Lichenibacterium dinghuense: one gene and its partners. The protein of the gene in region 2 interacts with the protein of the main gene of each other region in a pairwise test. Links are inferred from orthologs where the notes say so. Each region holds a gene or a part of one and is shown on either strand. Other genes may lie near its edges.

Region 1 (9,593 bases), 2.2 Mb from region 2 along the record:
GCAGCTCGGCGCCGGGGCGGATGTCGCGGCGGCGCGGCGGCGGCTCGGGCCGGGCGCGCTCGTCGGCGTGTCGGCGCATTCCCTCGCCGACCTGCGCGCCGCGCGCGACGCCGGCGCCGACTACGCGACGCTGAGCCCGGTCTTCCCGTCGCGGAGCAAGCCCGGCTACGGGCCGGCGCTGGGGCTCGACGGGCTGCGGGCCGCCGCCGCGGTCGGCCTGCCGGTGCTGGCGCTCGGCGGGATCACGGCGGGGATGGCGGGCGGGTGCCTGGAGGCCGGCGCCGCCGGCGCCGCCGTGATGGGCGATGCGATGCGGGGCGGGGCGGGCTTCGTCGCGGGGTGGCCGGCGGTGCGATGAGCTATCCCGCCCCCACCAGCCCGTGGAACGATCGGAGCAGCCCCGCGTCGAGCTTCCCGCCCATGGCGACCAGGGCGGCGAGGGCGTCCCGCGGCGGCTTCGGCGCCTTGTAGGGGCGCCGCTCGATCAGCGCCGCGTAGATGTCGCAGATCGTCACTAGGCGCGTCAACGGCGACACCTTCTCGCCGCCGAGCGCGTCCGGGTAGCCGGAACCGTCGACGTATTCGTGGTGGTGGCGCACGATGTCGAGCAGTTGCGGGTCGAAGCCCCCCTGCCGGACGAGCATGTCGTAGCCGACCTGCGGGTGCGTCCGCATCACCTCCGCCTCCGAGGGCGACAGCGGCCCGGCCTTGTTGAGGACCGCGTGCGGGATGGCGGCCTTGCCGATGTCGTGGACGAGCGCCGCCTGCGCGATCAGCCGCTGCCCCTTCACGGTCACGCCGAGGCGGGCCGCGAAGCCGGCCGCGAGCCCCGCCACGAGCAGGCAGTGCTGGTAGGTGACGTCGTCGTAGGAGCGCACCACGTCGAGCCAGGCGCCGATGCGCCCGCCGCCGACGCCCGCCATCACGGCGCCGGCCCCCTGTTCCAGGCTGGCGGGCGCGATCGGCCGGCCGCGCCGCGCGGCCTCGAACATGTCGCCGAAGGCCGCCGCCGCTTCGCGCGCGCTCGCCACCGCGGCGGGGGGGAGCGCCGGGCGTCGGGGTGCGGCGCGGCCGGCCCCGACCATCTGCTTGGCGGTGAACAGGATCTGGGCGTCGGAGGCGTCGCGCGGCAGCACCGCCGTGGCCTCGATCGCTTCGGCCTGCGCCATGGCGTCCGGGCCGTCGCTCCGCGCGAGGCACAGCACGGGGACGCCCGGATCGACGCGGTGGTGCGCCAGGACGGCCTGCAGGGCCGCCAGGGCGGCAGGGTCGTCGAGCGCGGCGTCGCAGACGATGAGGCCGTGCTCGGCCGACGCGGGGGCGCTCTGCCCCGGACCCACCAGGGTGCAGGGCTCGACGGCATCCATGATCTGCCGAAGCCGGTGGCCTTCCTTCAGCCGGTCCGTCAGCAAAAGCACCCGCGGGGTCCTCCGGTCCGCAGACGCCCCGGCCGCGAGGGGAGGGGGCATCCTGCCGCGTGGTCGATCCCGGGCGGCTCGGGCTGGTCAGACTACGCCGCGCCCCGAAACCCCGCAACGGGGCGGCGCAGGGCCGGGCGCCGCTCCCTTGAACAGGGTGAAGGTTCTCTTGCATGCAGCGGATCGCCGCGCCGGCCCGCCATCCGCACCCGCTCCGGCGCCGCGGCTTGCCAAAGCCGGCCCGAACCGCGACAGCGGGGCCACGATCGACCGCGGAGGCCGCGCCCGTGAACCCCGTCTTCGCCGACCTGCCCACCACCGTCTTCGAGACCATGTCGCGCCTGGCGCGCCAGCACGGGGCCGTGAACCTCGGCCAGGGCTTCCCGGACGACCCCGGCCCGCTCGACCTCCGCCGGCGCGCCGCCGAGGCTGTGGTCGACGGCTGGAACCAGTACCCGCCCATGATGGGCCTGCCCGAGCTGCGCCAGGCCGTCGCCGACCATTACGGCAGGCACCAGGGCCTCGCCCTGTCGGCCGAGGACGTCATGGTGACGTCGGGGGCGACGGAGGCGCTCGCGGGCGCGCTGCTGGCGCTGATCGAACCCGGCGACGAAGTGGTGCTGTTCCAGCCCATGTACGACGCCTACCTGCCGCTCGTGCGCCGCGCCGGCGGCGTGCCGCGCTTCGTCACGCTGCGGCCGCCGCAGTGGGACTTCTCGGACGAGGACCTCGCCCGCGCCTTCTCGCCCCGCACCCGCGTCGTGCTGTTCAACTCGCCCCTCAACCCGTCCGGCACGGTGTTCGCGCGCCCCGCGCTGGAGCGGCTGGCGCGGTTCTGCGCGGCCCACGACGCGGTCGCGCTCTGCGACGAGGTGTGGGAGCACATCACCTTCGACGGCGCCGAGCACGTGCCGATGATGAGCCTGCCCGGCATGCGCGAGCGCACCGTCAAGGTGGGGTCGGCGGGCAAGATCTTCGGCCTCACGGGGTGGAAGGTCGGCTTCACGGTGGCGATGCCGCGGCTGATGCGCGTCCTGTCCAAGGCCCACCAGTTCCTCACCTTCACCACGCCGCCGAACCTGCAGAGCGCCGTCGCGTATGGCCTCGGCAAGGACGGCGCGCACCTCGACGAGCAGCGCGCGGCGCTGCAGCGCTCGCGCGACCGGCTGAGCGCGGGCCTGTCCGAGCGCGGCTTCACGGTGCTGCCGACGGCGGGGACCTACTTCCTCAACGTCGACCTCGGGCCGCTCGGCGTGACGGACGACGCCGCCTTCTGCGAGCGGCTGGTGGCCGAGCGCGGCGTCGCGGCCGTGCCGGTGTCGGCCTTCTACGCGGAGGATCCCGTGCGCAGCGTCGCGCGCTTCTGCTTCGCCAAGACGGACGCGACGCTCGACAGCGCGCTGGAGCGGCTCGACGGGGTGGCGGGGCGCGCCGCCTGAAGCCTCCCCGGACGAGCCGACCGCCCGTCCGGGAAGCGCGTCAGGCCGCGGGCGGCTCGGGGGCCGCCTCGGGCGGCGCCGGCCGCTCCACCTCGACCTGCAGCGCCGCGAGGTGGTCGGCGGCCGCCAGGGCGGCCGCGCGCTCGACGGCGCGGAAGCGCGTCACCAGCGCGAGCCCGAGGGCCGTGAGCCGCGCGCCCCCGCCCCGCCGCCCGCCGGCCTGGCACTCGACCACGGGCTTGCCGAAGATGGTGTTGATCTCCTCGACCAGCTCCCAGGCGCGGCGGTAGGACATGTCCATGGCGCGCCCGGCCGCCGAGATGGAGCCGAAGGCGGCGATCTTCTCCAGCAGCTCGATCTTGCCCGGGCCGATGCGCCCGCCGGGATCGAGGTCGATCCTGAGGCTCAGCGACGCCACGCACATCCCTCCGCGCCGGCCTGCCTCGTCGCCCATGTGCCCGTTCGTCCCGATGCCGCCGCTGCGGGGCAGGGGAGCGAACACGGGCCACCCTCGGCTTGTCAATCCGCCGCGCCGGCCGCGGCCGCGGCATGCGGCGGTGGACACGCGGCTGTCGCTGTGCGTTGTCGCATACGACGCCGGCGGCCGACAGGTCGCCGGCGCCTTCGTTCATGAGACGGGACTCGACCCATGTTCACCTGCGTAGGCTACGCCACCTCGGCGGCCGACCGGCCGCTCGGCCCCATCTCCTTCGAGCGCCGCGACCCCGGCCCGAAGGACGTGCGCATCGACATCCAGTATTGCGGCGTGTGCCATTCCGACCTGCACCAGGCCCGCAACGAGTGGCAAAACACCCTCTATCCCTGCCTGCCCGGCCACGAGATCGTGGGCCGCGTCACCGCGGTCGGATCCGACGTCACCAAGTTCAAGGTCGGCGACCTCGCCGGCGTGGGCTGCCTCGTCGACAGCTGCCGGGACTGCCCGTCGTGCGCGGAAGGGCTGGAGAACTACTGCGAGAAGGGCCAGACCTTCACGTACAACAGCGAGGACAAGGTGTCGGGCGGCCTGACCTTCGGCGGCTACAGCCAGGCCGTCGTGGTCGACGAGGGCTTCACGCTCAAGATCCCGCAGAACCTCGACCTCAAGGCCGTGGCGCCGCTGCTCTGCGCCGGCATCACCACCTATTCGCCCCTGAAGCACTGGAAGGTCGGCCCCGGCCAGCGCGTCGGCATCGTCGGGCTCGGCGGCCTCGGCCACATGGGCGTCAAGCTCGCCCACGCCATGGGGGCCCACGTGGTGCTGTTCACGACCTCGCCCGGCAAGGCCGAGGACGCCAGGCGCCTCGGTGCCGCCGAGGTGGTGGTGTCGCGCGACCCCGACGCCATGGCGGCGCAGGCCGGCACCTTCGACTTCATCCTCGACACGGTGGCGGCCAAGCACGACATCAACGCGCTGCTGAACTGCCTGAAGCGCGACGCCACGCTGTGCCAGGTCGGCGCCCCGAACCAGCCGCTCGACACCAACGCCTTCGGCCTGATCTTCAAGCGCCGCAACTTCGCGGGCTCGCTGATCGGCGGCATCGCCGAGACGCAGGAGATGCTCGACTTCTGCGGCCAGCACGGCCTCACGGCCGACATCGAGATGATCCGCATGGAGGAGATCGAGGCGGCCTTCGCCCGCATGGTGCGGAGCGACGTGAAGTACCGCTTCGTGATCGACATGGCGACGATGCCCGCCGCCGCCTGAGCGGCCGTCCGCGGGGCCGGACGGCGCCTCGCTGTTCCCGGCCGGGAACGGCGGGTCGGCTTCCGGGTCCGCGGTGCCGGCAGGCCGGCGCCGTCGCGGCCCGTTCAACCCCCGGCGTTGCCCCTCGCGCCGCCGCGGTGCACCATGGCGGCGACGGGACGCGCTCCCGCCGCCACCCGGAGGCTCCATGAGCCGCACACGCCGCCTGCGCCTCGGCGCCTTCATGCGCCCGGTCGCGATCCACACCGGCTCCTGGCGCTATCCCGGCGCCTATCCGGACGCGAACTTCAACTTCGCCCACATCAAGCGTTTCGCACAGCGGCTGGAGGCCGCGAAGTTCGACGCCTTCTTCATGGCGGACCACCTCGCCGTGCTGAACATGCCGGTGGACGCGCTGAAGCGCAGCCACACCGTGACCTCCTTCGAGCCCTTCACGCTGCTGTCCGCCCTCGCGGCCGTGACGGAGCGCATCGGCCTCGTCGCCACGGCCTCGACGACCTTCGACGCGCCGTACCACGTGGCGCGCCGCTTCGCCTCGCTCGACCACATCTCGAACGGCCGCGCGGGCTGGAACATCGTCACCACCGCCAACCCGGACGCGGCGCTGAACTTCGGCCAGGACGGGCAGATGGACCACGCCGACCGCTACAAGCGGGCGCGCGAGTTCTACGACGTCGTCACGGGCCTGTGGGACAGCTTCGCCGATGACGCCTTCGTGCGCGACGTCGAGAGCGGGGTCTACTTCGACCCCGGGAGGATGCACGTGCTCGGCCACGAGGGCCCGAGCCTCAAGGTGCGCGGGCCCCTCAACATCGCCCGCGCGCCGCAGGGCTGGCCCGTGGTGGTGCAGGCCGGCTCCTCCGAGCCGGGCCGGCAGCTCGCGGCCGAGACCGCCGAGGTCGTGTTCGCGGCCGAGGCCTCGCTCGGCAAGGCGCAGGGCTTCTACGCCGACGTGAAGGGGCGCATGCGCGCGCTCGGCCGCGACCCGGACCACTGCAAGATCCTGCCCGCCGCCTTCGTGGTGGTGGGCGACACGGTCGAGGAAGCGCGGGCCAAGCGCGCGCGGCTCGACGCGCTGGTCCACTACGACAGCGGCATCGGCTCGCTCAACGGCATGCTGGGCACCGACGTGTCGGGCTACGACCCGGACGGGCCGCTGCCCGAGATCCCCGAGACCGAGGCCAGCAAGAGCGGCCGCGCCCGCATGGTCGCCATGGCGCGCGAGGAGGGGCTCACCATCCGCGAGCTCGCGGCCCGCGCCGGCTCCTACGCGGGCCTCGCCTTCGTGGGCACGCCCGCCACGATCGCCGACGGCATGGAGGAGTGGCTCGACGGCGACGCCTGCGACGGCTTCAACCTGATGTTCTCCGACCTGCCGGCCGGCCTCGACGACGTCGTGGAGCGCGTCGTGCCCGAGCTGCAGCGCCGCGGCCTGTTCCGCCGCGACTACGAGGGCCCGACGCTGCGCGACAACCTCGGCCTGCCGCGGCCTGCGAACCGCTTCTTTGCCTAAGCGTCCCGCCCTCCGCACCGACCGCCTCGACGCCCTCGCGCGCCGCCTCGACCGCGACGCCGCGGCGGGGCTGATCGCCGGCGCGCAGGTCGTCGTCGGGCGCCGCGACGGCGTCGCCTTCGAGCACGCGGCCGGCTGGCGCGACGCCGCCGCGCGCGACCCGCTGCGCCCCGACGCCGTGTGGCGCATCTTCTCCATGACGAAGCCGATCGTCAGCGTCGCCGCCATGGTCCTGGTCGAGCGCGGCGAGCTGCGGCTCGACCAGCCCGTCGCGGAGCTGATCCCCGCCTTCGCCGACCTCCGGGTCGCGGCGCCGGGCGGCGGCACCGTGCCGGCCGCCGCCGCCCCGACCGTGCAGGACCTCCTGCGCCACACGGCCGGCCTCGCCTACGGCTACCTCGACGGCGGCCCGGCCGGGCGGGCGCTGGCGCGCGACGGTTTCCTCGGCGCCGACCTGCCGCTGGGGGAACTCGTCGAGCGCCTCGCCGGCTTCCCGCTCGAACATCAGCCCGGAAAACTCTGGCACTACAGCCACGCCACCGAGGTGCTCGGGCGCACGGTCGAGGTCGCGACGGGGCTGGGCCTCGGCGCCGCGCTGCGCGCGCTGGTGCTCGATCCGCTCGGCATGGCCGACACGGGCTTCCTGCTGCCCGAGCGGGACCGCGCCCGCGTGGCCGAGCCGCTGCCGCAGCCGCCGGGCGCACGGCCCCGCTTCTTCGACCCCTGCATCCCCCGCCGCCACGAGAGCGCCGGCGGCGGGCTGGTCTCGACGGCGGCCGACTACGCGCGCTTCTGCCGGATGGTGCTCGGCCGCGGCACGCTCGAGGGCGCGCGCGTGCTCGGCCCCGCCACCCTGGCCCTGATGACCGCCGACCACCTCGGGCGCGACACCGGGCGCGCCAGCTACTACCCGCCGGGGCCGGGCTACGGCTTCGGCCTGGGCTTCGCGGTGCGGGTCGCGGCCGGCGAGGCGCCGTTCCCGGGCACGCCGGGCGACGTCTTCTGGAGCGGCGTCGGCGGCACCTACTTCTGGGTCGACCCGGCGCGGGACCTCTTCGCCGTGCTGATGCTGCAGTCGTCGTCGGCCGAGCAGCGGCAGGGCTACCGCACGCTGGCGCGCGCCATGGTCTACGCCGCGCTGGACTGACGCGCTCCGGCCGCGCCGAGCCCGAGCCCGCCGGCCGCGAGGCGTGGTATCGAGCGACGGCAGGGGAGGGGACACCATGGACAAGGAACGGGTCGGCTTCGTGGGCGTGGGCCTGATGGGCCACGGCATGGCGCGCAACATCGTCGACAAGGGCTGGCCCCTGTCGGTGCTGGGCTACAAGCGGCGCGAGGCCGTCGAGGACCTCGTGGCGCACGGCGCCCGTGAGGTCCGCTCGGCGCGCGAGCTCGCGGAGAACAGCGACGTCGTGGTGCTCTGCGTCACGGGCTCGCGCCAGGTCGAGGCCTTGGTGGAGGGGCCGGACGGGCTCGCCTCCGCGGGCGTGCCGCTGGTGGTCGTCGACTGCTCGACCTCCGAGCCCGCCTCGACGGTGCGCCTCGCCGCCGCGCTCCAGCCGCACGGCATCGCGCTGGTCGACGCGCCGCTGAGCCGCACGCCCAAGGACGCCTGGGCGGGCAACCTCGACGTGATGGTGGGGGGCGACGAGGCCGCGGTCGCGCGGGTGCGCCCGATCATCGACTGTTTCGCGGGCCGCGTGGTGCCGACCGGGCCCGTGGGCACCGGCCACACGATGAAGCTGCTCAACAACTTCGTGTCGCTCGGCTACGCGGCCATCTATTCGGAGGCCCTGATGCTCGGCGCCAAGGCCGGGCTGACCCCGCAGGTGTTCGACGCGGTGATCCGCGGGGGGCGCATGCACTGCCCGTTCTACGACACGTTCTTCACCTACGTGCTCGAACGGGACCGAGACGCGCACAAGTTCACCCTGTCCAACGCGCTGAAGGACCTGACCTACCTCGCGGGCTTCGCGCAGGCGGCCGAGGTGGCCAACCCGGTCGGCGCCGCGGTGCGCAACAGCTTCGCGGCCGCGGTGGCGGGCGGGCGCGGCGCCGACTACGTCCCCATGCTGTCCGACATCGTCGGGGACGCCAACGGCGTCGCCCGGAGCTGAAGACGGTCGAGGGCGGCCGACCCCGCCCTCACGGCCCGTCCTTGCGCCCCTGGCACAGCACCACGGGCGTCGCCAGCGCGTTGGCGAAGCCCGTGTCCTGGTAGACGGTGACGTTCTGCTGCCCGCGCGTCAGCATGAACGAGCCCTGCACCACGCTGGGCGAGCCGCCCGCCGTGGCGAGCGTCCAGGAATAGGTGCAGATCTGGGTCGGCGCCGCGGGGTCGACATGGCTGCACAGGAGCTGCGCGCCGCCGAGCTGGGCGAAGCCGCCGCAGGAGAAGGCCGGCCCCGCCATCGCGGCGCCCGGCGCGAGCAGCGGCGCCAGGAGTCCCGGCGCCGCCAGCGCCGTCCGCCATCCCCGTTTCCTCATCGCGATCCTCCGCTGCGCAGTCGGCCCGGCCCATGCGGCCCCGGCATGCCAGCCCGGACGCCGCCCCGCTTGTCCGACGAATGCTGAACCGTTACATGCGGATCATAAGCATGTCTATGAAACGCATGCTGACGGGCAGGGCGGCGCCGGTCCGCCCCGGAGCGCGTGGAGCCGGCCTTGAACTTTCCGTCCTCCCCCGTGGGCTTCCTGCTGCACGACGTGGCGCGGCTGATGCGGCGGCGCTTCGAGCAGCGCGCGGCGGCGCTGGGCTTCACCCGGGCGCAGTGGCAGGTGCTGCTGCACCTCAGCCGCAACGAGGGCATCCACCAGGCGGGCCTCGCCGACATCCTTGAGGTCGAGCCGATCTCGCTCGTGCGGATCCTCGACAAGCTCCAGGCGCGCGGCCTCGTCGAGCGCCGGCAGGACGCCGCCGACCGGCGCTGCTGGCGCCTGCACCTGACCCCCGCCGCCCACCCGAGCCTCGCCCTGCTGCAGGACATCGGGGAGGGGACGCGGGCCGAAGCCCTCCAGGGCTTCTCCGACGCGGAGCGCGACGCCCTCGTGGGCGCCCTGTCCCGCCTCAAGACCAACCTGGCCGACGCCTGCGCGAAGCCGGCGGTCGACGACGAGGCACAGCATGGTTGAGGGTATGTCCGGGCGCGACTTCTCCGACGCGGAGCCGCTGGAGCGCCACGACGAGGAGGAGCGGGGCGCTTCCGGCCGCGTGAGCCCGCGGGCCCAGGCCGCCGCGGCGCGCTCGCCCGCGCCCGTCCCCGCGGCCTCCGCGCCGGCGCCCGCGGCGCCCCCCATGGCGGCGGCGGCAGTGCCCTCGGCGACGCGCCCGAAGAAGAGCCGCCTCAGGCCGCTGCTCTTCGCGGCCCTGCCGGTGGTGCTCGTCGTCGGCGGCTACCGATACGTCACCGGCGGGCAGGTGATGTCGACCGACAACGCCTACGTCCAGGCGCGCTCGCTCGGCGTGTCGACCGACGTGTCCGGCACGGTCGGGGCCATCGAGGTCCACGACAACCAGC
Region 2 (6,416 bases):
ATGCTCCGATCGTCACCCGCCCTGTCCCGTACCCTCGCCCTCGCGGCCCTGCTGGCGGCCGTGGCCGGCCCGGCCGGTGCGGCCGAGTTCCGCTCGGTTCAGGGGGTGCGACCCGGCCACGTGGCCTGGGTCTATCGGCAGCCGGACGCCGCCAGCGCGCGGGTCGCGTATCTTCGGGCCGGCGCCTCTCACATCCGCACAACGGGCTGCCGCAAGCTGGCCGCCGGCGGCTGGTGCCACGTCACCGTCCGCGGCACGCGCGGCTGGGTGCAGGACCGCTTCCTGCGCGTTGGCAGCGGGGTGATGAGCGGCTGAGGCGACAGCCGATCACAGGTTCTCCACCTGCGTCACCCCCGCCAGCACGCGCAGCGCGTTGGCGACTTCGGGCGACACGGCGTAGCGCTCGCGCAGGCGCACCTCCACCTCGCGCTTGCCGCCGTCCGACGGCACCAGGAACGACACCTCTCCGTCGCCGCGCCGCCCGAGCGCGCCGACGATGCCCGGGATGGGCCCCGCGTCGCGCAGGTGGATGCGCAGCCCCTTGCCGATCCGGCAGGCGGCCTGCTCCAGTCCCTCCGCCTTGACGATGCGGACCCGCACCTCGTCGCCCTCGGCCGAGGCCTGGACGTCGAGCAGCACGGCGTTGCCCTTCTCGAACAGGTCGCGGTGGGTGTTCAGCGTCTCCTGGAACATGATCGCCTCGTACTGCCCCGTCGGGTCCGACAGGTTGACGATGCCGATCTTGTTGCCGGACTTGGTGCGGCGCTCCTGCCGGTCGAGCACGGTGGCGGCGAGCCGCGCGCCGCTCTTGCCGGCCTTGACGTCGCGGGCGAAGCTCGCCCACCGCTCGACCTTAAGCCGGTCGAGCACGCGGCCGTAGTCGTCGAGCGGGTGGCCGGACAGGAAAAAGCCGATCGCGTCGAACTCGCGCTTGAGGCGCTGCGCGGCCGGCCACGACCGGGAGCGGTCGAGCCTGAGGCTCGCGGCCTCGTCGCCGCCGCCGAACAGCGCGCTCTGGCCGGCCTGCCGCTCGCCGTGGAGGCGGTTGGCCTCGGCCAGCATGGACTCGATGCCGCCGAACACCACGGCGCGGTCGGCCTCGAGCTCGTCGAAGGCGCCGGCGGCGGCGAGGCTCTCCAGCACCTTCTTGTTGACCTCGCGCGGGTTGATGCGCGCCGCGAAGTCGCCGAGCGAGGCGAAGGGCTTCGCCCCCCGCGCCCGCACGATGGCGGCGACCTGCCCCTCGCCGGCGCCCTTCACGGCGGACAGCGCGTAGCGGATGGTGCGCTTTTCGGCGTTCACCTCGAAGTCGACGCCCGACAGGTTCACGGAGGGCGGCTCCACCGTGATCTTCAGCCGCTGCGCCTCCTGCCTGAATTCGGAGAGCTTGTCGGTGTTGGCCTTGTCGAGCGTCATCGAGGCGGCGAGGAACTCGACCGGGTAGTTCGCCTTGAGGTAGGCGGTCTGGTAGGAGATCAGCGCGTAAGCGGCGGCGTGGCTCTTGTTGAAGCCGTAGTCGGCAAACTTGGCGAGCAGGTCGAAGATCTCGTCCGCCTTGGCGCGCGGGATGTCGTTCTTGACCGCGCCCTCGACGAAGCGGTCGCGCTGGGCGTCCATCTCCGCCTTGATCTTCTTGCCCATGGCGCGGCGCAGCATGTCAGCCTCGCCGAGCGAGTAGCCCGACAGGGTCTGCGCGGCCTGCATCACTTGCTCCTGGTAGATGATGACGCCGAAGGTTTCGCGCAACACCGGCTCCAGCTTGGGGTGCGGGTATTCGGGCTGCTCCTCGCCGAGCTTGCGGGCGCAGTAGACCGGGATGTTGGCCATGGGGCCGGGGCGGTAGAGCGCCACGAGGGCGATGATGTCCTCCAGCCGGTCGGCGCGCATCTCGGCCAGGGCCTTGCGCATGCCGACCGACTCCACCTGGAACACCCCCACGGTCTCGCCGCGCCCGAGCATCTGGTACGACGGGCCGTCGTCGAGCGGGATCGACGAGATGTCGACCGCGATGCCGCGCTGCGCGATCAGCTTCAGGCAGGTGTCGATCACGGTCAGCGTTTTGAGGCCCAGGAAGTCGAACTTCACGAGGCCGGCCGGCTCCACCCACTTCATGTTGAACTGGGTGGCCGGCATGTCGGACTTGGGGTCCTTGTAGAGCGGCACGAGTTCGTGCAGCGGCCGGTCCCCGATGACGATGCCGGCCGCGTGGGTCGAGGCGTTGGAGTAGAGCCCCTCCAGCTTGCGCGAGATGCCGAGCAGCTTCTCGACCTTCTCGTCCTCCTGAGCGGCCTCCTGCAGGCGCGGCTCGCCCTCGATCGCCTGCTCCAGCGTCACGGGGTTGGCGGGATTCTGCGGCACGAGCTTGGCGAGCTTGTCGACCTGCCCGAGCGGCATCTCCAGCACGCGGCCGACGTTGCGCAGCACGCCGCGCGCCAGGAACGAGCCGAAGGTGACGATCTGCGCCACCCGGTCGAGCCCGTAGCGGTGGCGCACGTACTGGATCACCTCCTCGCGCCGCGTCTGGCAGAAGTCGACGTCGAAGTCCGGCATCGAGATGCGCTCGGGGTTCAGGAACCGCTCGAACAGCAGCGCGAAGCGCATCGGGTCGATGTCGGTGATCGTCAGCGCGTAGGCGACGAGCGAGCCCGCGCCCGAGCCGCGGCCGGGGCCGACCGGGATGTCGTGGGCCTTGGCCCATTTGATGAAGTCCGACACGATCAGGAAGTAGCCCGGGAACTTCATGCGGGCGATGATGTCGAGCTCGAAGGCGAGCCGCGTCCGGTAGTCCTCCTCGCCGAAGCCCGGCGCCGGGCCGTGGGCGGCGAGCCGCGCTTCCAGCCCCGCGATCGACTGCTCGCGCAGGGCCGTCTCGGCGTCGAGCACGTTGCCGGCCTCGTCCGTGTAGTTCGGCAGGATGGGCTTGCGGGTGCGCGGGCGGTAGGAGCAGCGGCGCGCGATCTCGACCGTGTTGGCGGTCGCCTCCGGCAGGTCGGCGAAGAGCTTGACCATCTCGGCCCGCGTGCGGAAGCGGTGCTCGGTGGTGAGCTGGCGCCGGTCCGGCGTGCCGAGCACCTGCCCTTCCGCGATGCAGATCAGCGCGTCGTGGGCCTCGTGGTCCGCCACGGCGGCGAAGAAGGGCTCGTTGGTGGCCACCAGCCGCAGCCCCTTGTCGTAGGCGAGGGCGACGAGCTGGCCTTCGAGCCGGCGCTCCTCGGGCAGGCCGTGGCGCTGCAGCTCGACGTAGACGTCGCCCGCGCCGAACTCCGCCACGAGCCGGTCGAGCCGGGCGGTCGCGGCCTCGGGCTTGTTGGCGGCCAGCACGCGGTCGATCGCCCCGTTGGGGCCGCCCGTCAGCAGGATCAACCCCTCGGTGCCGCCCACCAGCCGGTCGAAGGCGATGTGGGGCTCGTCGCCGGGCTCGGGACGGGTGAAGGCCTCGGAGGCGAGGCGCATGATGTTGGTGTAGCCCGCCTCCGTGCAGGCCAGGACCACCACCGAGCCGCGCGCCTGCCGATGGAGGTCGCGGCCGAACAGCGCGCCGTCGCCGAAGTCCACTGTGAGCTGGATGCCGGTGATGGGCTGCACGCCCTCCTTCGACATCTTCTCGGAGAATTCCAGCGCGCCGAACAGGTTGTTGGTGTCGGTGATGGCGAGCGCCGGCATGGCGTCCGCCGCGGCCAGCTTGGTCAGCTTGGCGATTGTCAGCGCGCCTTCCCGCAGCGAGAACGAGGTGTGGACGTGCAGGTGGACGAAGCCGGGCCCTTCGGTCGTCGTCATGGTCTCGGCTCCTCAGCGTCGGGCCGACGTCGTGACTCCGCGAAGGCCGCGAGTCGAGTCGGTCCCCTCGCCTATGGACCGGATAGGTTGACGCTCCCCCGCGCTCACCAGCGCGCCAGCAGGGCGACGAAGCACAGGAAGGCGGCGAGGAACGCGAGTTCGATCGCGTCGGCGGCCAAGCGTCGCAACATGGATCGTGTCTCCTGCCGGGATCGGCGGAGGCAGCTTCGTTCTTGTTTTGTTCTAAATCAACGGCCCCGTGGACGGCGGGCGGGCCGCCACCCGACAGGGTTAACGAAAGCTTGACGACCCCGGCGAAAGCGCCCGCCGGGGCCGCCGCATCCGCTCAGCGGCAGACGCGGTGGGGGAGCGGCAGGAGCACCGTGCGGCACACCACCGGGCGGCGGACGATCGGCGCGAAGGGGCGCACGAAGGGGCGGTTCGGGCGGCAACCGAGGAAGGGGCCGCGGTGGAAGCCCGGGCCGCAGCCGCCGGCCACCAGCGTCACGCCGGCGGCGGCGGAGGCCGCGGGGGCGATCGGCATGGCTTCGGCGGACAGCGGCAGGGCCGCGAACAGGGCGGCCGCGGCGGCGGCGAGCTTGATGGTCTTGCTCATGGGCTCAGCTTCCTCGGATCTGGTGGGCCGGAGCGGCGGGCGCGCCGCCGGGGCGGGCCTGACTATACCGGAGAGCCTGCACGTTCGGTGAACAGGCGATCGCCGCGGTTCCGCCGCCGCGCCGCCATCGTGGCCCGACGTTTCGTCGCAGTTTCGGGGCCGGAAGCGGCGGCGGCCTGCCGAAGCCGCGCCCTTTCATGGCCACAGCCTGGACTCGTTGCCCTGATTCGGGCAGGCACAAGGGAGAGATGACGGAGCTGCGGTCGCAGCCCGCGGCCGAGCGGGGCCGCTGAGACGAGAAGAAAGAAAGGTCGATCATGACGGTAGCCGAATGTGCGGCGGGCTTCTCCGTCCTGATGACGGGCGCGCAGCTCTTCAGCACCGGCGTTGCGGCCGTCCGATGCCGCGAGATCCCCGCCCCCTTCCCGGTGCCCGACCCGGCGCCGCCCGTCAGCCTGATGCGCCCGGTGCGCGGCATGGACAACTTCGAGGAGGAGACGCTCCGCTCCTCGTTCCTGCTCGACTACCCGAACTACGAGCTGCTGTTCTGCTGCGAGGAGCCGGACGACCCGGTGCTGCCCCTGGTCCGGCGCCTGATCGCCGCCCATCCCGGCGTGCCGAGCCGCATCCTGATCGGCCGCGACGACATCAGCCCGAACCCCAAGCTCAACAACTGCGTCAAGGGCTGGCACGGCGCCGCCCACGACTGGATCATCATGGCGGATTCCAACGTCCTGATGCCGCGCGACTACATCCAGCGCCTGCTCAAGCGCTACACGAAGGACACGGGCCTCGTGTGCTCGACGCCTATCGGCTCGCGGCCGCGGAGCTTCTGGGCCGAGGTGGAGTGCGGCTTCCTCAACACCCTGCAGGCGCGCTGGCAATATGCCGCCGAGGCCATCGGCTTTGGCTTCGCCCAGGGCAAGTCCATGCTCTGGCACAAGCCGGTGCTGGAGGAGCACGGCTCCATCGAGGCGCTGGGGCTGGAGATCGCCGAGGACGCCGCCGCCACCAAGCTCGTGCGGCGCCAGGGGTTGCGGGTCGGCCTCGCCGACAACCCCTTCGAGCAGCCGCTCGGGGTCAGGACCTTCGCCGAGGTGTGGGGGCGCCAGCTCCGCTGGGCGCGGCTGCGGCGCGTGACCTTCCTGCCCTTCTTCCTCTTGGAGGTCTTCACCGGCTGCGTGTTCCCGTCGCTCGCCGCGGCCTTCGCGGCCTCGGTCTACGGGCTCGATCCGGTCCTCGTCGGCGTGGCCGTGGCGACGCTGTGGATGGCCTCCGAGGCGGTGCTGGCCTGGTCGGCGGGCTGGCGCATGTTCTGGGCGTCGCCCTTCATCTGGCTGTTCCGCGACTGCATGCTGCCGTTCCTGTTCACCACGGCGCTGCTGACCGACGACTTCGTGTGGCGCGGCAACGCCATGACGGTGAAGGAGGAGCCCGCCAAGGTGGGCTGAAGGTCGTGGTCGGGCTCCTGCGCTTCGCCCCCTCCGGCCGCGTGCCCAACAGCGCGCTGCCGGTGCTGGTGCACCGCGCCGCCCTGCCGGCCGACGCCGTGGCGGGCGCCCATGAGGCCCTGTTCGCCCGCCACGGCTGGTCCAACGCCTGGCGAAACGGCGTCTACCCGTTCCACCACTTCCATTCGACCGCGCACGAGGTGCTGGGCATCTGCGGTGGGCGCGCCACGCTGCGGCTCGGGGGCGAGGGCGGGCAGGACGTCGAGGTCGCGGCCGGCGACGTCCTGGTGCTGCCCGCCGGCACGGGGCACCGGCGCGTCGCGTCCGCCGACGGTTTCAGCGTCGTCGGCGCCTACCCGGACGGGCGCGACTGGGACCTGATCCGCGCCGATGCGGCGACTGACGAGGACCTGCGCCGCGCCGTGGCCGCCATCGCGGCCCTCCACCTGCCCCACCGCGATCCGGTCACGGGTGAGCCGATGGGCGGCCGCTGGCATCCGTGGGCGTGACGGGAGGCTCGCGGCCCGCGCGATCCATCCACAGCCTCCGCGGACGCCGTCACGGGATCGACG
Region 3 (9,574 bases), 1.2 Mb from region 2 along the record:
AGCTCGAGGAAGCCGAGATCGCTCACCTCATCAGGGCAGCGGCCTTGTCGGCTCCGACATGAGTCGGACGGAGACGCCGGGTCACTATGGGTACACCCATGCCGAATTGTAGTGGGTAGTGGCCCACGACGTTCGATCGGCAACCGATCAGGGAAGAAAGGTGTACATTCCTTCCCGACACGACGATCTGATATGGGTGGATTCAAAACGTACCAACTAACTGTCTGTTTTGTCTGAGTTTTCGAACGTCGGTCGCGTCGACATCGCCATGTAAGGGTCGACGTTCGAAAACCTTCACAAAAGCGGTCCTTAGCCTCATGCTAGGCAGCGGACGTTCCCGGACCAGCGGTCCCCAGCAGCTATCGTCGATGCGCTTGCTCTTACCCTACGAGTCCGTCTACCTCGGCGAGGAGGGTTGGTAATGGCGACCGTTGTGACTGTCATGAATATGAAGGGGGGCGTGGGTAAAACCACCGTCACCGCTCATTTGGCTGGAATTCTGGGTTTACAACCGGTAGGGGGTAAGCCGCCGCTCCGCGTACTAGCTATCGACTATGATCCGCAGTTCAATCTTTCTCAGGCGTACATACCTGCGAAGCAGTACTTCGCTCTGGAAAAGGCGCGGAAGACGACGCTCGCCATTTTAATGGATGACGGCACCGCCCTTAGAGCTATTTCCGATCAGGTGGGGTCGTAGGCATCGTAGCCAGCCGCGGCGAGGTAGTTACGGCACTCGTCAGGGGTGAAGCGGGTGAAGGCTTTCCGGATGGCGACGCGCAGATCCGTGACGGTGCGGGCCGCCGCTGTGCGAAGCAAGGCCTTCAGCTTGGCGAAGGCGTTCTCGATGGGATTGAAGTCAGGGCTGTATGCCGGAAGGTAGAGCAAGCGAGCCCCCGCTGTTTCGATGGCCTCCCGCACGCCTTTCACCTTGTGAGCGCTTAGGTTGTCCATCACGACCGTGTCGCCGGGCCTGAGAGCCGGGATGAGGATGTCGGTGACGTAGGCCAGAAACCGCGCCCCGTTTGTGGCGCCGTCCATCAGTTCGATCGCAAAGGGACCGCTTCCCCGCAGGGCCGCCGTGACCGTGGTGGTCTTGTAGTGCCCGTGCGGCACCGCGATGCGGCAGCGCTCGCCACGCCTGGCCCGGCCATGGCGGCGGGTCATGTTGGTGGCCGCCGCTGTCTCATCGAGAAAGACGACCCGCTCGGGGTCCACGTCGAGTTGACCCTCGAACCAGTCCTCGCGCGCCTTCATCACGTCGGGACGGCTTTGCTCGGCGGCGTGCAGATCCCTTTTTTACGGCTGATCTTGTGGCGCGCGAAGAAGCGGTGCAGCCCGCTCGTGCTCGTGCTGACACCCTTCTCGCGCAAGCTTTCACGCAGCTCGCGCAGGTACGCCTGCGGCTCCGCCTCGCACGCCTGCAGGATCATCTCCGCGTGGGCCTCGATGTTGCGGGAGCGCTGGTCTCCGCCCATCGGCTTGGCCGCGACCACGCCTTCGGCCCGGAAGCGGGCTTGCCAGCGGATCGCCGTCGCGATCCCGACACCGAAACGCTCGGCCGCCTGGCGGCAGGAGGAGCCCGCCTCAATAGCGGCCAGAACACGCTCGCGTAGGTCCGCAGACAGGGCTCTTGGCATCAGGGGCATCCCGCAAAGGTAGCCCTCACCGAATCACAACCCGACCGAAACCGCTACACCGTCCCGAATCAAACCGGACGGAAACAGCTCTAACCCATATCAGCTTCAGGTGCCGGGCAATCACACGCCCCCGAAAGTAGCGGATCTCGCAACGAATTGCTTGAAGCAGGCTCACGGCCCCGGCAAGCTTGACGTTGTTCCATCAACTTTGGATCTGATGTACATCGCACTTGGGCAAGCGAATACTAAAGTTGATCCAATCGAGGAGCGGTTTGAGAAATTCATAGATGAAGCACGTAAATCGTATGATGTAATTTTCATTGACTGTCACCCTGCCGGTTCGCTGTTTACGAAAACATCCCTGACAAATTCCGATTTCGTTCTGATCCCCGTAATGCCACAGAAATACTCTGTACGCGGTATTGGTTTGATGTTCGCCTTTATAAAAGCTAAGAAAAAGGGAACAGCAAGCCCTCAACCTATTATACTATTTAACTCAACCGCCCGAGTTGGTACTTCTAGTGAGGAGGCGGCGATCCGTGCTGATCCAACTTATGCTGCATCATGCATGACCAGCACGCTCAAATGGTTCAAAGCGTTTAGTGAGCCGGAAGGTGGTAAAAATTTTGTTTGGTACAGCGGAAAACCCTATAGTACCCAGGCGTACTTAAACTTGTCCTCTGTCGCGAGAGAGTTCAGAACGAGGATTGGGTTATGATAAAATCTCTTCGTTATAAGATGCTGTTGCGCACTCTTTTGTCAAGTGTTATGGGTTCTAGGCTGTCGAGCGCGGAACTTCAGTCTTTATCGGATGAACTTCGCCGAGGACAGTTATCAGACGAACTTGCCTACATGATCGACCTGATAAATAACAAGCTTGGAACCGATGACGAGACGAATTCTGACGATGAATTCTTTAAGTCCATCATGGGTTTGATACGGCAGCAGAAGATCTCTAAAGCAAATGTTATCAGCATTATGATGAGTCTTGGTGTATCGTCTATAAGTTCGTCGGCATCCATATCAACATTAATCAAAGAATTCCTAGTTAGCGCTTCTCCCGGAATGCGCCGAAAATTTATCGATGTTTTGCAATCATCGTCGCCAAGCGACCCATATCTGGCGGGAATATCAAATACACGGAGGTAAAATGTCTCAGTTATTGGACGAATTGACGAAAGTCAACTGGTCGCAGAACATTACAACCTCATTAGCTCATGATGGGACTGGTACTGAAATAGACCGCGCCGCGCACCGTCTTGCTGTCTGGTCGAAGCAGCTTGAGACGCTCGACGCTGGAAACCCCGCACTGTCGTTCATACGAGAGATGCAGATTGCGATGCAAAGTTGCGGCGTGCTGATTGGCCTATGCATTTACAAGCAGTCGGCGGCGGCAGCGAGAACAATGGTTGAGACATGTTTATAATACAGTTTTTTCCGAACTCACCCAGTCGAACTACGGACATTGGTGTCCGACCCGAAATTCTACGTTTCGAAGATGGAGATTGTGGAATTCCACAAGACTCACACACCGTCGTTTAGCGAATGTCAGGCAGCATTTGGTCTCGTCGGGCGGCTACAGACTTGGTATTCTGAAATGTCTGCCGTGGTGCACGGACAGGTGCCGGGAGTGTGGAACGCACACTCGGCGATCCACGAAATAGCGTTCTCAAAGCCGACGCATGATCGGGCGGTTGCTGCGGTCATGAAGGCCGAACAGCTCTCACATGAGATATTGCTGTGCACCGCCGGCAAAGAGCTTTGGTCAGGGATTGCTCCGGATGCGAAGCTCGTTCTTTTGAAGGGTATACCGGGAGCTACAAAGGCAGCACTGGCTTTGGACTCCAAATGATGGGATCGCTAAACGAGCGAACGTTGCTAGCGGCAGCTATAGGTCGGCTCCAGCCGGAGCATCTGATCTAATTAGGGTATGCCCGAAGCGAACCCTCCCGGCGTCGGTCTACCATGCTGGCGCTTGACCACCCGAAACAGACTTTTCAAAACAGACCATCTAAATCGAACCGGGCACCGGCATGCGATCGCGAACCGTGTCGCGACGGCTTCGGAGCGGCGTGGCCCGTCCTCCAGCGCCGATCCTCGGTCGCCTCCCCGCTCACCCCGCCTTCCGCTCCTCCTCGGCCCCCGCCGCATATTTCAGCCACACGGCCTTCCCCCCCATCTCGGCGACGAAGGCCGCATGCGCCGCCTCCTCGTCCGCCGTGATGGCCGGGGGCAGGGGGACGGTCCGGCGCAGCGGGGCCGCAGCGGCGGCGGGGCCGGCCGAGGCGGCCGCGCGGGGCCCGAGCCCGAAGCTCGTCTGCCGGCCGCCGAGCAGCTCGGCGTAGACCTCCGCCAAGAGCTCCACGTCGATCATGGCGCCGTGCTTCACGCGCTTCGACGTGTCGATCTTGTAGCGGGCGCAGAGCGCGTCGAGCGAGTTCGGCGCGCCGGGGTGGCGGCGGCGCGCCATCGCCAGCGTGTCGATCACGTCGTCCATCGGGAAGGGCGGCCTCTTCAGCAGCCCCAGCTCGTGGTTGATGAAGCGCATGTCGAATTCGGCGTTGTGGATCACGAGCTTGGCGCCCCGCACGAAGTCGAGGAAGCCGTCGACTTGAGCCGCGAAGACCGGGTGGCCGGCCAGGAACTCGGCCGACAGGCCGTGCACCTTGAAGGCGCCCTCCGGCATGTCGCGCTCGGGGTTGATGAAGACGTGGTAGGTGCGGCCCGTCGGGATGTAGTTGACGAGCTCCAGGCCCGCGATCTCGCAGAGCCGGTCGCCCGTCTTGGGGTCGAGGCCGGTGGTCTCGGTGTCGAGGACGATCTCGCGCATCAGTCTCCGCTCTTTCCCGTGAGGACCGCGATCACGGCCGCGACGGTGGATCGCGCCGCTTCCAGCCCCGCGCCCGTGTCGATCACGAAGCGCGCGCGGGCGCGCTTCTCGGCGTCCGGCACCTGCTGGCGCAGGATAGCATCGAGGCGGGCCTCCGTCATGCCGGACCGGGCGAGCACGCGCGCGCGCTGCACGGCCTCGGGCGCGCTCACCACGGCGACGGCGTCGACCTCCGCCTCGGCGCCGATCTCGTAGAGCAGGGGGATGTCGAGCACCGCCAGCGGCGCGCCCGCGGCCTCGGCCAGGAAGGCGGCGCGCTCGGCCCGCACCAGCGGATGCACGATGGCTTCGAGCCGCCGAAGCACCGAGGGGTCGTCGAGCACGCGCTGGCGCAGCAGCTCGCGGTCGACAGTGCCGTCGCGCGCGACGCCGGGGAAGGCCGCCTCGACCGGCTCCACCGCGGCGCCGCGGTAGAGCGCGTGGACGGCGGCGTCGGCGTCGAAGACCGGCACGCCGGCGTCGCGGAACATCGCCGCCGTGGTCGACTTGCCCATGCCGATCGAACCCGTCAGCCCCAGGATCACCACGATGCCGGCCCCCGCTTGCGTGAAGGCCGAGCATCGGCGCTAAAAGGGGTCGAGGCAACGCCGGCTCGGGCGGGCCGCGGGGAGATGGGCCATGAACGGAGCGGACCGCCTGTGCGACACGCTGCTCGCCAACGGCGTCGACGTGTGCTTCGCCAACCCCGGCACGTCGGAGATGCATTTCGTGGCGGCGCTCGACCGCCGCCCGCGGATGCGCTGCGTGCTGGGCCTGTTCGAGGGCGTGGTGACGGCCGCGGCCGACGGCTACGCCCGCATGGCCGGGACGCCCGCCGCGACGCTGCTCCACACGGGGCCGGGCCTCGCCAACGGCCTCGCCAACCTCCACAACGCGCGCCGCGCCCGCACCCCCATGGTCAACGTCGTGGGCGACCACGCCGGCTACCACCTGCCCTATGACGCTCCGCTGACGAGCGACATCGACTCGCTCGCCCGGCCCATGTCGCACTGGCTGCGCCGCTGCACGGGCCCGGACGACGTCGGCCCCGCCGCCGCGGCGGCGATCGTCGCGGCGCGCAGCCACCCCGGCGTCGCCACGCTGGTGCTGCCCGCCGACGCGGCTTGGGGCGATGCCGGCGGTCCCGCTGACATCGCGCCGGCGCAGATCCCGGCGCCGCGCGCCGTGCCGGAGGAGCGGGTCGCCGCCGCCGCCGAGGCGATCCGCCGGGCGGGGCCCCGCGCCGGCCTCCTGCTGCGCCACGAGGGCCTGCGCGCGGATGGGCTGGAGGTGGCGGGGCGCATCGCCGCCGCGACCGGGGCGCGGCTCTTCGCGCCCGTGCAGATCCCGCGCGTCGAGGCCGGGCTCGGCCGCGTGCCCGTCACCAAGATCCCCTACGCGATCGACCTCGCGCTGAAGTGCCTCGCCGAGGTCGACGTGCTCGTGCTCGTCGGCGCGCCCGAGCCGGTGGCCTTCTTCGCCTATCCGGGTAAGCCGAGCCGCCTGCTGCCCGAGGGCGCGCCGGCGCTGCTCCTGGCGGAGCCGGGCGAGGACATCACCGGCGCGCTCGCCGCCCTGGCCGACCGGCTCGGGGCCAAGGCGCCGCCGGAGGTCGCGCGGCCCGCGCCGCTCGAGGGCGCGCCGTCCGGCGACCTCACCGACGCGGCGCTGTCGCGCTCGATCGCCATGCTGATGCCGGAGGGCGCCATCGTGGTCGACGAGGGGCTGACCACGGCCCGCTCGGCCTTCGACCTCCTCAAGGGCGCGCCGCCGCACGACTACCTGATGCTGACGGGCGGCGCGATCGGCATGGGGCCGGGCGCCGCGGCCGGCGCCGCGCTGGGCGCGCCGGGGCGCAAGGTGGTGGCGCTGCAGGCGGACGGCTCCGGCCTCTACACCGTGCAGGGCCTGTGGACGCAGGCGCGCGAGAAGCTCGACGTGGTGACGATCGTCTTCTCCAACCGCGCCTACGCGATCCTGCAGCGCGAGATGCGCAACGTCGGCGTGACCGAGTTCGGCGAGAACGCAAAGCGCATGATGCAGATCGACGATCCCGCGGTCGATTGGGTGTCGCTCGCCAACGGCTTCGGCGTCGAGGGCGCGGCGGTCGAGACCGCGGAAGGGTTCCACGCCGTGCTGGACTACGCGCTGAGCCGGGACAGGCAGGGGCCGTTCCTGATCGAGGCCGTGATGGCGTGAAAAGTGGTTTCGAAAGGCCTCGGCCTTTCGCGGGTTTCAGGGCAGAGCCCTGAAGGACATGCGTTTGGCGCTCCCTGCGCCGGTTTGTGGTCGGTCGAGTGATGGTCGGAAAAGTGGAAGCCTACGCGGCGCTGGGCGCCGCGCTGAAGAACGAGCGCTGGGCCTGGTCGGGCCACGGCGAGGACGGGACCACGGTGGTGGTCACGCTCTGGGCCGACAAGCTGCGCGACGTGCCGGGCGGCGGCCACCGCTACGACCTGTTCGACGCGCCCGACCTCGACGCCTGGCGCACCAAGCGCGGCAACCGCGAGCGCATCCGCGACCTCGTGATGGCGCGCGACCACGCGGACGGGCTGTTCAAGGTCGTGGTCGGCCGGGCCAACGAGGAGGGCGACGCCATGCTGGAGGGGTCGGTCTACGAGGCCTCCGACATCGTCATGCGGCTGATCGACCTCGACGAGACCACGGGCGAGTTCAGCGCCGAGAGCGTGTGAGCGCGCCGCCCGATTGTCGGGCCGGGCTCCGGTCTCCTAGGATGGACTCCGCCGGAGCGAAGCCCGGCGAAGCGACATCCGGGAGGAATCATGCAGGCCATCTCGCGCGCGGCCGCCTGCGCCGCCGCCCTCGTCCTCGCGTCCGCGGCCTCGGCCGAGACCGCCGCCGTCCCGCCCGACTTTTCCGCCCTGGAGACGCAGCAGAACGCCGCCAACGGCGCGCCCGGCCCGCGCTCGGTGCCCCCGAAGACGATCCCCGTGCCGCACGACGTCGACGCCGCCACGGAGGCGCTGATCGCCGCGCCCTACCGCGTGCCGGCCTGGGATGCGAACCCGCCCGACGCAGCGGCGTGGAAGGCGTTGGTCGACAAGCTCGCGCAGGCGGCGCTGCCCGGCCTCGCGAAGGCGCGCGCGGCGCTCGGCGTGTCGATCGAGCCCACCACGGTCGGCGGCGTGAAGGCCTTCGTGCTGACGCCGCGGGAGATCCCCGAGGCCCACAAGGACCAGCTGATCTACAACATCCACGGCGGCGGCTACGTCTATGGCCCCGGCGAATCCGGCACCGCCGAGGCCATGCTGATGGCGGCCTACGGCGGCTACAAGGTCATCGCGGTCGACTACCGCATGCCGCCGGACTTCCCCTACCCGGCCGCCATGGACGACGCCGACGCGGCCTACAGGGCGATCATCGCGACCACCGACCCGAAGAAGGTGGCCGTGGTCGGCACGTCGACGGGCGGCGGCATGACGCTGGCCCTGATGCTGCGGCTGAAGGCCGAGGGCGTGGCGCTGCCCGGCGCCATCGCGCCCGGCACGCCCTGGTCCGACATGACCGAGACGGGCGACACCTACAAGACCAACGAGTGGGTCGACAACGTGCTGGTGAGCTACGACGGCTACCTCACCCACGCGGCCCAGCTCTACGCGAACGGCCACGACCTCAAAGACCCGCAGCTCTCGCCCATCTACGGCGACTTCCACGGCCTGCCGCCGACGATCCTGACCAGCGGCACGCGCGACCTGTTCCTGTCCAACACCGTGCGGACGCAGCAGAAGCTGCGCGAGGCGGGCGTCGTGCAGGAGCTGCAGGTCTACGAGGGGATCTCCCACGCGCAATACCTGTTCGACCCGACCTCGCAGCTCACGAAGGAGGTGTTCGGGGAATATGCGCGGTTCTTCGACGGGCATTTGGCGAGGTAGGGCGAGAGTGTCCCTTCTCCTGTGAACGGGAGAAGGTGGCCCGACGCAGTCGAGTCGGATGAGGGGAAGCGCGACGGTCCGAGGTCCCCTCATCCGTCGTCGCTTCGCGCCGACACCTTCTCCCGCGCCGCGGGAGAAGGAGAGTCCTCACCCGAACACGGTAGCCCCTGCATCCGCCCGACCCACGGCGGCCCGCAGGGGCGCGAAGAGCTCGCGCCCGCAGCCCCAGTGCGAGCCGTCGAGGTTCTGGGTGGCCGCCTCGCGCGCCTTCCACTCCTCGTGGGGCACGAGAACCTCCAGCCGTCCCGCGACCGCGTCGATGCGGACGACGTCGCCGTCGCGCACCTTGGCGATGTAGCCGCCCTCGGCCGCCTCCGGGGTCACGTGGATGGCGGCCGGCACCTTGCCGGAGGCGCCGGACAGGCGCCCGTCCGTCACGAGGGCCACGCGGTGGCCGCGGTCCTGCAGCACGCCGAGCGGCGGCATCAGCTTGTGGAGCTCCGGCATGCCGTTGGCCTTGGGGCCCTGGAAGCGCACCACGGCCACGAGGTCGCCCGTCAGCTCGCCCGCCTTGAAGGCGCGCTGCAGATCCTCCTGGCTGTGGAACACGCGCGCCGGCGCCTCGATGACGTGGCGCTCGGGCGCGACCGCCGAGGTCTTCAGCACGGCGCGGCCGAGGTCGCCGTCGAGCAGCTTCAGGCCGCCCGTGGCGTGGAACGGGTTCGCGGCCGGGCGCAGCACGGTCTCGTCGCCCGAGCGCTCCGGCCCGCCGCGCCACACGAGCTCGCCGTCCGCGCCGAGCGCCGGCTCGGCCGTGTAGCTGTCGAGCCCGCGGCCCATCACGGTCTCGACGTCGCGGTGGAGCAGGCCCTCGCCGAGCAGCTCGCGGATCACGAAGGCCATGCCGCCCGCGGCGTGGAAGTGGTTCACGTCCGCCTTGCCGTTCGGGTAGACGCGGCACAGCAGCGGCACCACGTCGGCGAGGTCGGAGAAGTCGTCCCAGGTGAGCTTGATGCCGCCCGCCGCCGCCATGGCGACGATGTGCAGCGTGTGGTTGGTCGAGCCGCCAGTCGCGTGCAGGCCGGCGATGCCGTTGACGAAGGCGCGCTCGTCCATCATGCGGCCCATCGGCGTGTATTCGTTGCCGAGCGCGGTGATCTGCATGGCGCGCTTGG

What was found.
Region 1: the proteins of dnaE (region 2) and L7N97_RS13870 interact in binary tests that used the Escherichia coli proteins (3 or more experiments, as listed by UniProt). The link is inferred for Lichenibacterium dinghuense from one-to-one orthologs.
Region 3: the proteins of dnaE (region 2) and dnaQ interact in binary tests that used the Escherichia coli proteins (3 or more experiments, as listed by UniProt). The link is inferred for Lichenibacterium dinghuense from one-to-one orthologs.

Annotation. Positions count from the first base shown.
Region 1 is NZ_JAJLMN010000001.1:2,904,567-2,914,159, forward strand. What follows is about bases 782-3,781. They hold L7N97_RS13870 (aminotransferase), read left to right. Parts: upstream 782-1,705; coding sequence 1,706-2,857; downstream 2,858-3,781. Other genes in these bases: L7N97_RS13865 (HD-GYP domain-containing protein), read right to left, coding at 782-1,418; L7N97_RS13875 (winged helix-turn-helix domain-containing protein), read right to left, coding at 2,898-3,275; L7N97_RS13880 (NAD(P)-dependent alcohol dehydrogenase), read left to right, coding at 3,507-3,781. Outside these bases: L7N97_RS13860 (thiamine phosphate synthase), read left to right, coding at 1-358; more of L7N97_RS13865, read right to left, coding at 360-781; more of L7N97_RS13880, read left to right, coding at 3,782-4,562; L7N97_RS13885 (LLM class flavin-dependent oxidoreductase), read left to right, coding at 4,750-6,075; L7N97_RS13890 (serine hydrolase domain-containing protein), read left to right, coding at 6,068-7,222; L7N97_RS13895 (NAD(P)-dependent oxidoreductase), read left to right, coding at 7,266-8,192; L7N97_RS13900 (hypothetical protein), read right to left, coding at 8,221-8,562; L7N97_RS13905 (MarR family winged helix-turn-helix transcriptional regulator), read left to right, coding at 8,794-9,207; L7N97_RS13910 (HlyD family secretion protein), read left to right, coding at 9,200-9,593. UniProt on the Escherichia coli protein: Shows aminotransferase activity with methionine and histidine as substrates, and to a lesser extent also with phenylalanine.
Region 2 is NZ_JAJLMN010000001.1:5,088,766-5,095,181, reverse strand. What follows is about bases 128-4,134. They hold dnaE (DNA polymerase III subunit alpha), read right to left. Parts: upstream 3,778-4,134; coding sequence 328-3,777; downstream 128-327. Other genes in these bases: L7N97_RS24445 (GCG_CRPN prefix-to-repeats domain-containing protein), read right to left, coding at 4,124-4,134; L7N97_RS24455 (SH3 domain-containing protein), read left to right, coding at 128-315. Outside these bases: more of L7N97_RS24455, read left to right, coding at 1-127; more of L7N97_RS24445, read right to left, coding at 4,135-4,393; L7N97_RS24440 (ceramide glucosyltransferase), read left to right, coding at 4,711-5,844; L7N97_RS24435 (cupin), read left to right, coding at 5,850-6,353. UniProt on the Escherichia coli protein: DNA polymerase III is a complex, multichain enzyme responsible for most of the replicative synthesis in bacteria. This DNA polymerase also exhibits 3' to 5' exonuclease activity. The alpha chain is the DNA polymerase catalytic subunit.
Region 3 is NZ_JAJLMN010000001.1:3,912,106-3,921,679, forward strand. Bases 2,610-5,590 are described here. They hold dnaQ (DNA polymerase III subunit epsilon), read right to left. Parts: upstream 4,468-5,590; coding sequence 3,751-4,467; downstream 2,610-3,750. Other genes in these bases: L7N97_RS18665 (hypothetical protein), read left to right, coding at 3,106-3,489; coaE (dephospho-CoA kinase), read right to left, coding at 4,467-5,054; L7N97_RS18680 (acetolactate synthase large subunit), read left to right, coding at 5,146-5,590. Also shown: L7N97_RS29845 (ParA family protein), read left to right, coding at 422-697; L7N97_RS18660 (ParA family protein), read left to right, coding at 1,798-2,355; more of L7N97_RS18680, read left to right, coding at 5,591-6,705; L7N97_RS18685 (hypothetical protein), read left to right, coding at 6,807-7,199; L7N97_RS18690 (alpha/beta fold hydrolase), read left to right, coding at 7,290-8,399; edd (phosphogluconate dehydratase), read right to left, coding at 8,547-9,574. UniProt on the Escherichia coli protein: DNA polymerase III is a complex, multichain enzyme responsible for most of the replicative synthesis in bacteria. The epsilon subunit contain the editing function and is a proofreading 3'-5' exonuclease.